Regions from separate parts of the Brevundimonas sp. RM1 genome, predicted to be linked through region 2. Evidence: predicted binding sites of a transcription regulator. Region 2 holds the regulator's gene; the other holds the start of a gene.
The links. The regulator LexA, encoded in region 2, represses DNA repair genes until DNA is damaged. The targets are predictions, from matches to a motif close to ATGTTCNCNANNTGTTCT.

Region 1: recA (recombinase RecA) is a predicted target of LexA. The motif match lies at 1,460-1,477, and genes of this name have one in related genera.

What each region holds. Positions count from the first base shown of each region.
Region 1 covers NZ_JBRERY010000003.1:343,721-347,129, reverse strand. The annotation lists gene ACU5AP_RS05460 (CYTH and CHAD domain-containing protein) at 1-1,408, shown strand, start outside; gene recA (recombinase RecA) at 1,576-2,655, shown strand; gene rraA (ribonuclease E activity regulator RraA) at 3,071-3,409, shown strand, end outside.
Region 2 covers NZ_JBRERY010000005.1:69,375-72,783, forward strand. The annotation lists gene ACU5AP_RS07010 (ComEC/Rec2 family competence protein) at 1-1,123, shown strand, start outside; gene lexA (transcriptional repressor LexA) at 1,276-1,980, opposite strand; gene ACU5AP_RS07020 (S9 family peptidase) at 2,102-3,409, opposite strand, start outside.

The DNA of each region.
Region 1 (3,409 bases), on a different contig from region 2:
CCTGCGCTCCGTCTATTTCGACACGCCGGATCAGGCGCTGCGCCGCGCCGGCTGGGGCCTGCGCGTGCGCGCAACCGGCCGCGGCTTCGTCCAGACCCTGAAGGGCCAGACCGGCGGCGACGTCCTCAACCGCGCCGAATGGGAGACGCCCGTCTCCAGCGAGGCCCTGGACTGGCGGGCCGTCAAGACGACGCCCGCCGCCGCCCTGCTGAAGGGCCGCCGCCGCAACCTGTCGCCCCGCTTCGCCAGCACGGTGCGTCGCCGCGCCCGGCTGGTCGCCTTCGAGAGCGCCGTGATCGAGGCCGCCTATGACGAGGGCGAGCTGTCGGCGGGCGGCCGCGTCGAGCCCTTGCGCGAACTGGAGCTGGAGTTGAAGGACGGCCCGCCCCAGGCCCTGTTCGCCCTGGCCCGGCGCCTTTCGGCCGACGTCGCCCTGGTCCCCCTGTTCGAGAGCAAGGCCGAGCGCGGCTGGCGCCTGGCCGAGGGGTCGGAGCGCGCGCCCCGTTTCGCCCGCGTCGATCCCCTGCCGCGCGCCCTGAGCGCCGAGGCCGCCCTGCGCCGCACGGCCCTGGCCGCCTTGGGCCAGGTCTCGGCCAACGCCGAACTGCTGCGCCGGGTGCGGCGGCCCGAGGCCCTGCATCAGCTGCGCGTGGGCCTGCGCCGCCTGCGCGCCGCCCTGTCCGTGTTCAGTCCCCTGCTGGGCGAGGACGCCGCTCCCGTCGTCGCCGAGCTGAAATGGCTGGCGCATGAGACCGACGCCGCGCGCGACCTGGACGTCTTCATCCGCGACGTCTTCCACCCCGCGGCGCTGGAGACGCCCGACCCCGACCTCGCTCCCCTGGGCCTGCGCCTGCTGGCGGCCCGCAGCGGCGCCTATCGCCGGGCGATGGCGGCGATCGATTCGCCGCGCTACGCCGCCCTGATGTTCGAGACCCTGGCCTGGATCGAGACCGGCGCCTGGCGGACCGATCCCGACCCCGTGCGCGCCTGGCGCCGACAGCGGCCCGTCGCCGAATTCGCCGCCGAGGCCCTGGAGCGGCTGAACCGGCGCGTGCGGCGCGACGGTCGCCGTCTCGACCGACTGGACGCCACGGGCCGCCACCGTCTGCGCATCCGCGTCAAACGCCTGCGCTATGCGGCCGAGTTCTTCGCCGGCCTGTTCGACCATCCCCGCCGCGAGCGGCGTTTCCGCAAAGGTTTGGAGCAGACGCAGGACGCCTTCGGCGCCCTCAACGACCTGGCCGTGGCGCGCGACCGCATCCCCGCCGAGGCCCGGCTGACCTCGCCCGAGATCGCCTTCGCCGCCGGACGCCTGATCGGCCGCCGCGAGCAGAGCGCCCCCGTCCTGCTGCTCGCCTCAAGCAGCGCCTTCGCCCGCCTGTCCCGCGCCCGGCGCTTCTGGCGGTAAATTTACGACTAAATCGGTCGCATCGCGATAAATGTTCTCGTTCAGTTCACGAGAACATCTTGCGAACAGGAACAAACCGTGTCCATAGTCCGGCTCAACGAGGGAGCGGGTCCGTGGCGGGTCTCTCCCGAAGTCAGATGGGAATCATGGCAAGGGAGAGAAAACCAATGTCACAGGCGGCACTGAAGCTCGTGGGTAAAGAAGACGGCGACAAACAACGCGCTCTTGAGGCGGCGATCGCACAGATCGATCGCGCCTTCGGCAAGGGCTCGGTCATGAAACTGGGCAAGGCCGGACAGGTGGCCGAGATCGAAAGCGTCTCGACCGGCTCTCTGGGTCTCGACATGGCGCTCGGCATCGGCGGCCTGCCGGTCGGCCGGGTGATCGAGGTGTTCGGCCCCGAATCCTCGGGCAAGACGACCCTGGCCCTGCACACCGTGGCCGAGGTCCAGAAGAAGGGCGGCGTGGCCGCCTTCGTCGACGCCGAACACGCGCTGGACCCCGTCTACGCCCAGAAGCTGGGCGTCAACCTGGACGACCTGCTGGTGTCGCAGCCCGACGCCGGCGAACAGGCGCTGGAGATCGTCGACACCCTGGTGCGCTCGGGCGCCGTGGACATCGTGGTGGTCGACTCCGTCGCCGCCCTGACGCCCCGCGCGGAGATCGAGGGCGAGATGGGCGACAGCCTGCCCGGCCTTCAGGCCCGCCTGATGTCGCAGGCCCTGCGCAAGCTGACGGCCTCCATCTCCAAGTCGAAGTGCATCGTCCTGTTCATCAACCAGATCCGTCACAAGATCGGCGTCATGTACGGCTCGCCGGAAACGACGACGGGCGGCAATGCGCTGAAGTTCTACGCCTCGGTGCGCCTGGACATCCGCCGCACCGGCGCGATCAAGAACCGCGACGAGGTCGTCGGCAACACCACCCGCGTCAAGGTGGTCAAGAACAAGGTCGCCCCGCCGTTCCGCGAGGTCATCTTCGACATCATGTACGGCGAAGGCATCTCCAAGATCGGCGAGATCATCGACCTGGGCGTCAAGGCCAACATCATCGAGAAGTCCGGCTCCTGGTTCTCCTACGACTCCACCCGCATCGGTCAGGGCCGTGAGAACGCCAAGGAGTTCCTGAAGAACAACCTCGACATGGCCCTCGCCATCGAGAAGGCGGTCCGCCAGTCCACCGCCAAGATCGCCGACGACATGCTGGGCGCGCCCGAGCCCGATGAAGGTCAGGATCTGGAGGGCTGATCCGCTACCCCCAACGCCGTCATCCTCGGGCTTGACCCGAGGATCCAGCCAGGCAGCGTGCTCTTCCTTTCCAGCCGTGATCGCGCTGACGATCCGATCTTCGGGTCAAGCCCGAGGATGACGGCCGGAGGCAAGGGTACCCTGACGGCCAGAGCTTCTCCGTTCGCCGCCTCGCGACCCGCCTACCGACCCCGCGGGGCCGGTCGGACGGAGACCGGCCCGCCCGACCTGCTTCGGGCGGGCCTCTTTTTTGCCCGCTCAAGACGCCGCCCCGCCCTCTCTCCCGCTTATCCCGGTGGACGCCGGGATGAGCGGATGTTGAGATACGCCCATCAAACGCGTTTCTCAGTGCAACGGCCTTGTTTCCCTTCGGCGCCTACGGGCAGACTTCGCCTCGACCCAACGGAGCCTCCTCATGACCAGCCCTGCCACCGCCGACCTCTGCGACGCCCACTCCGACGTGGTGAAGGTCTGCCAGACTCTCTTCCGTAGCTTCGGCCAGGTCGCCGCCTTCCACGGCCCGATCCGCACCCTCAGCGTGCTGGACGACAACGCCCTGGTCCGCCAGACGCTGGAGCGCCCCGGCCAAGGCGCGGTCCTGGTCGTCAACGGCGGCGGTTCGCTCAAACGCGCCCTGGTCGGCGACAATCTGGCGAAGCTGGCCATCGACAACGGCTGGGCCGGGATCGTCGTCCACGGCGCCGTACGCGACACAGCCGTCATCAACACCATGAACGTCGGCGTCAAAGCCCTG
Region 2 (3,409 bases):
GCCGGCCGAGCGGGCGGCGGTGACGGCCTCCATCGCCTTTCTGGCCGTATTAGCGGACCGGCAGGCGGTGACGATGCGGGCGCTGGCGGCGGCGGCCTTCGTCGTCCTACTCCTGCGGCCCGAGGCCGTGGTGACGCCGGGGTTCCAGATGTCGTTCGCGGCGACGGCGGCCCTCGTCGCCCTGGTCGAGGTCTGGCCGCGCCGTATCCGCGAGTTCGCCGCGCCCTGGCCCATCGTCGCCGTGCAGAGGTTAGGCAGTTGGCTGCTGGCCGCCTGCGCCGCCAGTCTGGTGGCGGGCATGGCGACGGGACCGTTCGCCATGCAGCATTTCAACCGCACGGCCGTCTATGGACTGATCGCCAATCTGGCGACGGCGCCGCTGGCGGACTTCATCATGATGCCCGCCCTGGCGCTGGGCGCGGCGCTGGAGCCGTTGGGCCTGGGCGCGCCCTTCCTGTGGCTGGCGGGCAAGTCGGTGGATGTCATGCTGGCGATAGGGCACTGGGCGGCGGGTCTGCCCGGCGCGGTTCAGGGGATCCCCAGCGCCCCGGCGGCGGCTCTGCCGGTCGCTTTCCTGGGCATACTGTTCATGTGCCTGTGGCGCGGACAGTGGCGCTGGCTGGGCCTGCCGTTCGCGGCGGCGGTGCTGATCTGGCCGCGCCCGGCGCCGCCGGATGTCTGGATCGGCGACGGCGGAGCGAATGCGGCGTATCGGCAGGGGGAGCAGGCGGTCGTGATGCGGCCCGCGGTGCGCCAGTTCGCCAGCGACCTGTGGTCCCGGCGGCGGGGGCTGGAGGCGGTGGGGCGGCCGGGCGAAGGCTGGACCTGCAAACGCTCCTTCTGCGCGCCGGAGGGCGAGGAAGGCGTGCTGGCGCTGTGGTGGGGCAAGGCGTCGCCTAGCGAGGCGCAGATGGATCAGATGTGCCGCAGCGCCGGGGTGGTCAGCGTACGGGCCGTGGTCGCGGTCCTGCCGTCGTCATGCGAGGGGCGGCTGGTGCTGGACGGCGCGGATCATGCGCGCGGCGGCTCGGTGGAGTTGTGGCGCGATGAGGCCGGCGGCTGGCGCGCTCTGTGGGCGGCGGAAGTGCGGGGACGGCGGCCGTGGAGCGGGGCTCACCCCTAGCCGCTCATCCCGGCGGACGCCGGGATCCAGTCAGAGCCGCACGTGCTGTCGTTGGTCAGAGGAGGCTAGATTACAGGCAAACTTCCAGACGACCCGCTTGAAGCCAAAGCACTGGATCCCGGCGTCCGCCGGGACGAGCGGGGATGGGGGCCTCAGTGATAGCGGCGCAGCAGGCCGACCAGCTTGCCTTGAACCTCGACCTGATCGGGGCCGAAGATGCGGGTCTCATAGGCGCTGTTGGCGGGCTCGAGCGCGATGGATTGGCCCTTCTTGCGCAGGCGCTTCAGCGTGGCTTCCTCGCCTTCGACCAGGGCGACGACGATCTCGCCCGAGGAGGCGTTCTCCACGCGTTTGATGATGACGGTGTCCCCGTCGAGGATGCCGGCCTCGATCATGGAGTCGCCCTCGATTTCGAGCAGGTAGTGCTCGCCCGCGCCCAGCATGGCTTCGGGGACGGGCAGGCGCTCGCGTTCGTGCTGGATCGCGGCGATGGGGGTGCCGGCGGCGATCTTGCCCAGCAGGGGCAGGTCGCGCACGTCGTTGGCGGCCTCGGCGACGGCGGGGCGAGGGTTCAGGCCGCCGCCCTGGATCACGTCGGGCTTGAAGGGCGCGCGGCCCTTGGCCGGCGCGGCGGTCGTCGCCTGCTCCGGCAGCTTCACCACCTCCAGCGCGCGGGCCCGGTGGGCCAGGCGACGGATGAAGCCGCGTTCCTCCAGCGCCGTGATCAGGCGGTGGATGCCCGACTTGGACGCCAAGTCCAGCGCCTCCTTCATCTCGTCGAAGGACGGCGAAACGCCCGTCTCCCGGATGCGCTCATGAATGAACATCAGGAGTTCGTGCTGTTTCTTCGTGAGCATGGCGCAGAATCCAGAACAAGGCGTGAACCGTTGATGATGTTCTGTAAGTGTTCTGGTTAAAAGTCAACTAACGCCACGCTGAACCCCCGCGCCCGCCGCATGACGGGCGCGGGGACAGGGTCTATTGCGCCGGAGCGGCCGGAGCGCCGTCCTTGTAGCGCGCGAACCATTCGATCATGGCGTTCATGCGGGCGGCGTTCTGGGACGGGCGGACGGCCAGGCTGTGGCCGACGCCGGGGATCTTCACCAGGGCCGTGGGCACGCCGCGCAGTTGCAGGGCGGTGTAGTACTGCTCCGACTCGCTGACGGGTGTGCGATAGTCCTCGTCGCCGACGACGACCATGGTCGGAGTCTTGACGTTGCCGACCAGCGACAGCGGCGACCGGCGCCAGTAGGCTTCCGGGTTCTCCCACGGATATTCGCCGAACCAGTAGCGGGCGAAGAAGGCCGGGTTGTCGGCCGTCAACACGAAGCTGGCCCAGTCGATGACCGGCTTCTGGACGACGGCGGCCTTGAAGCGGTCGGTCTTGCCGACGATCCAGCTGGTCAGCACGCCGCCGCCCGAACCGCCGGTGACGAACAGCCTGTTCGGGTCGGCGATCCCCTGAGCGATGACGGCGTCGACGCTGCTGATCAGGTCGTCATAGTCGTTCGACGGATAGTTGTGGTGGATCAGGTTGGCGAACTCGTCCCCATAGGAGGTCGAGCCGCGCGGGTTGACCGACAGCACCGCATAGCCCGCAGCGGCGAACAACTGGTTGTCGGTGGCGAAGTGGGGGCCGTAGGCGGCGAACGGGCCGCCGTGGATTTCCAGCACCAGCGGATAGCGCTGGCCCTCGACATAGTCGGCCGGCAGGGTCAGCCAGCTTTCGACCGCGCGCTGATCGTGGGAGGAGGCGACCTGGATGCGGCGCACCTCGCCCAGCCGGCGGGCGCTGAGGAAGTCGGCGTTCAGGCGGGTCAGCTGGGTGCTGCGGCCGCCCTTCAGGACGTGGACGTCGGCCGGACGCGTCGGCGTGCCGCGCGTATAGGCGATGGCCCCGTCGTCGGCCACGGTGAAGCCGCCGCCGGTGTAGGGGCGGCCGAAATCGTCGCCGGTCAGATCCTCGATCAGGGTGGTGACGGCGCCGTCCATCGACACGCGGGCGACCTTGGTGCGGCCCTGGTCGTCATAGGCGACATAGATCGAGCGGCCGTCGCGGCTCCACACCGGGGACTGGACCGAGCGGTCGAGGCTCTCGGTCAGGGCGCGGCTGTTCGAGCCGTCGGCGTCCATCACATAGAGACGGGTGTTGTGATAGCCCATCCGCTTGTCGTCATAACCCAGGTAGGCGATGCGGCGGCCGTCGGGCGAGGCGACGGGGGCGTTGTCCGGCCCCGCGCGGCTGGTCAGGGCGGTCAGGCCGCCGGTCTGAACATCCAGGGCGAA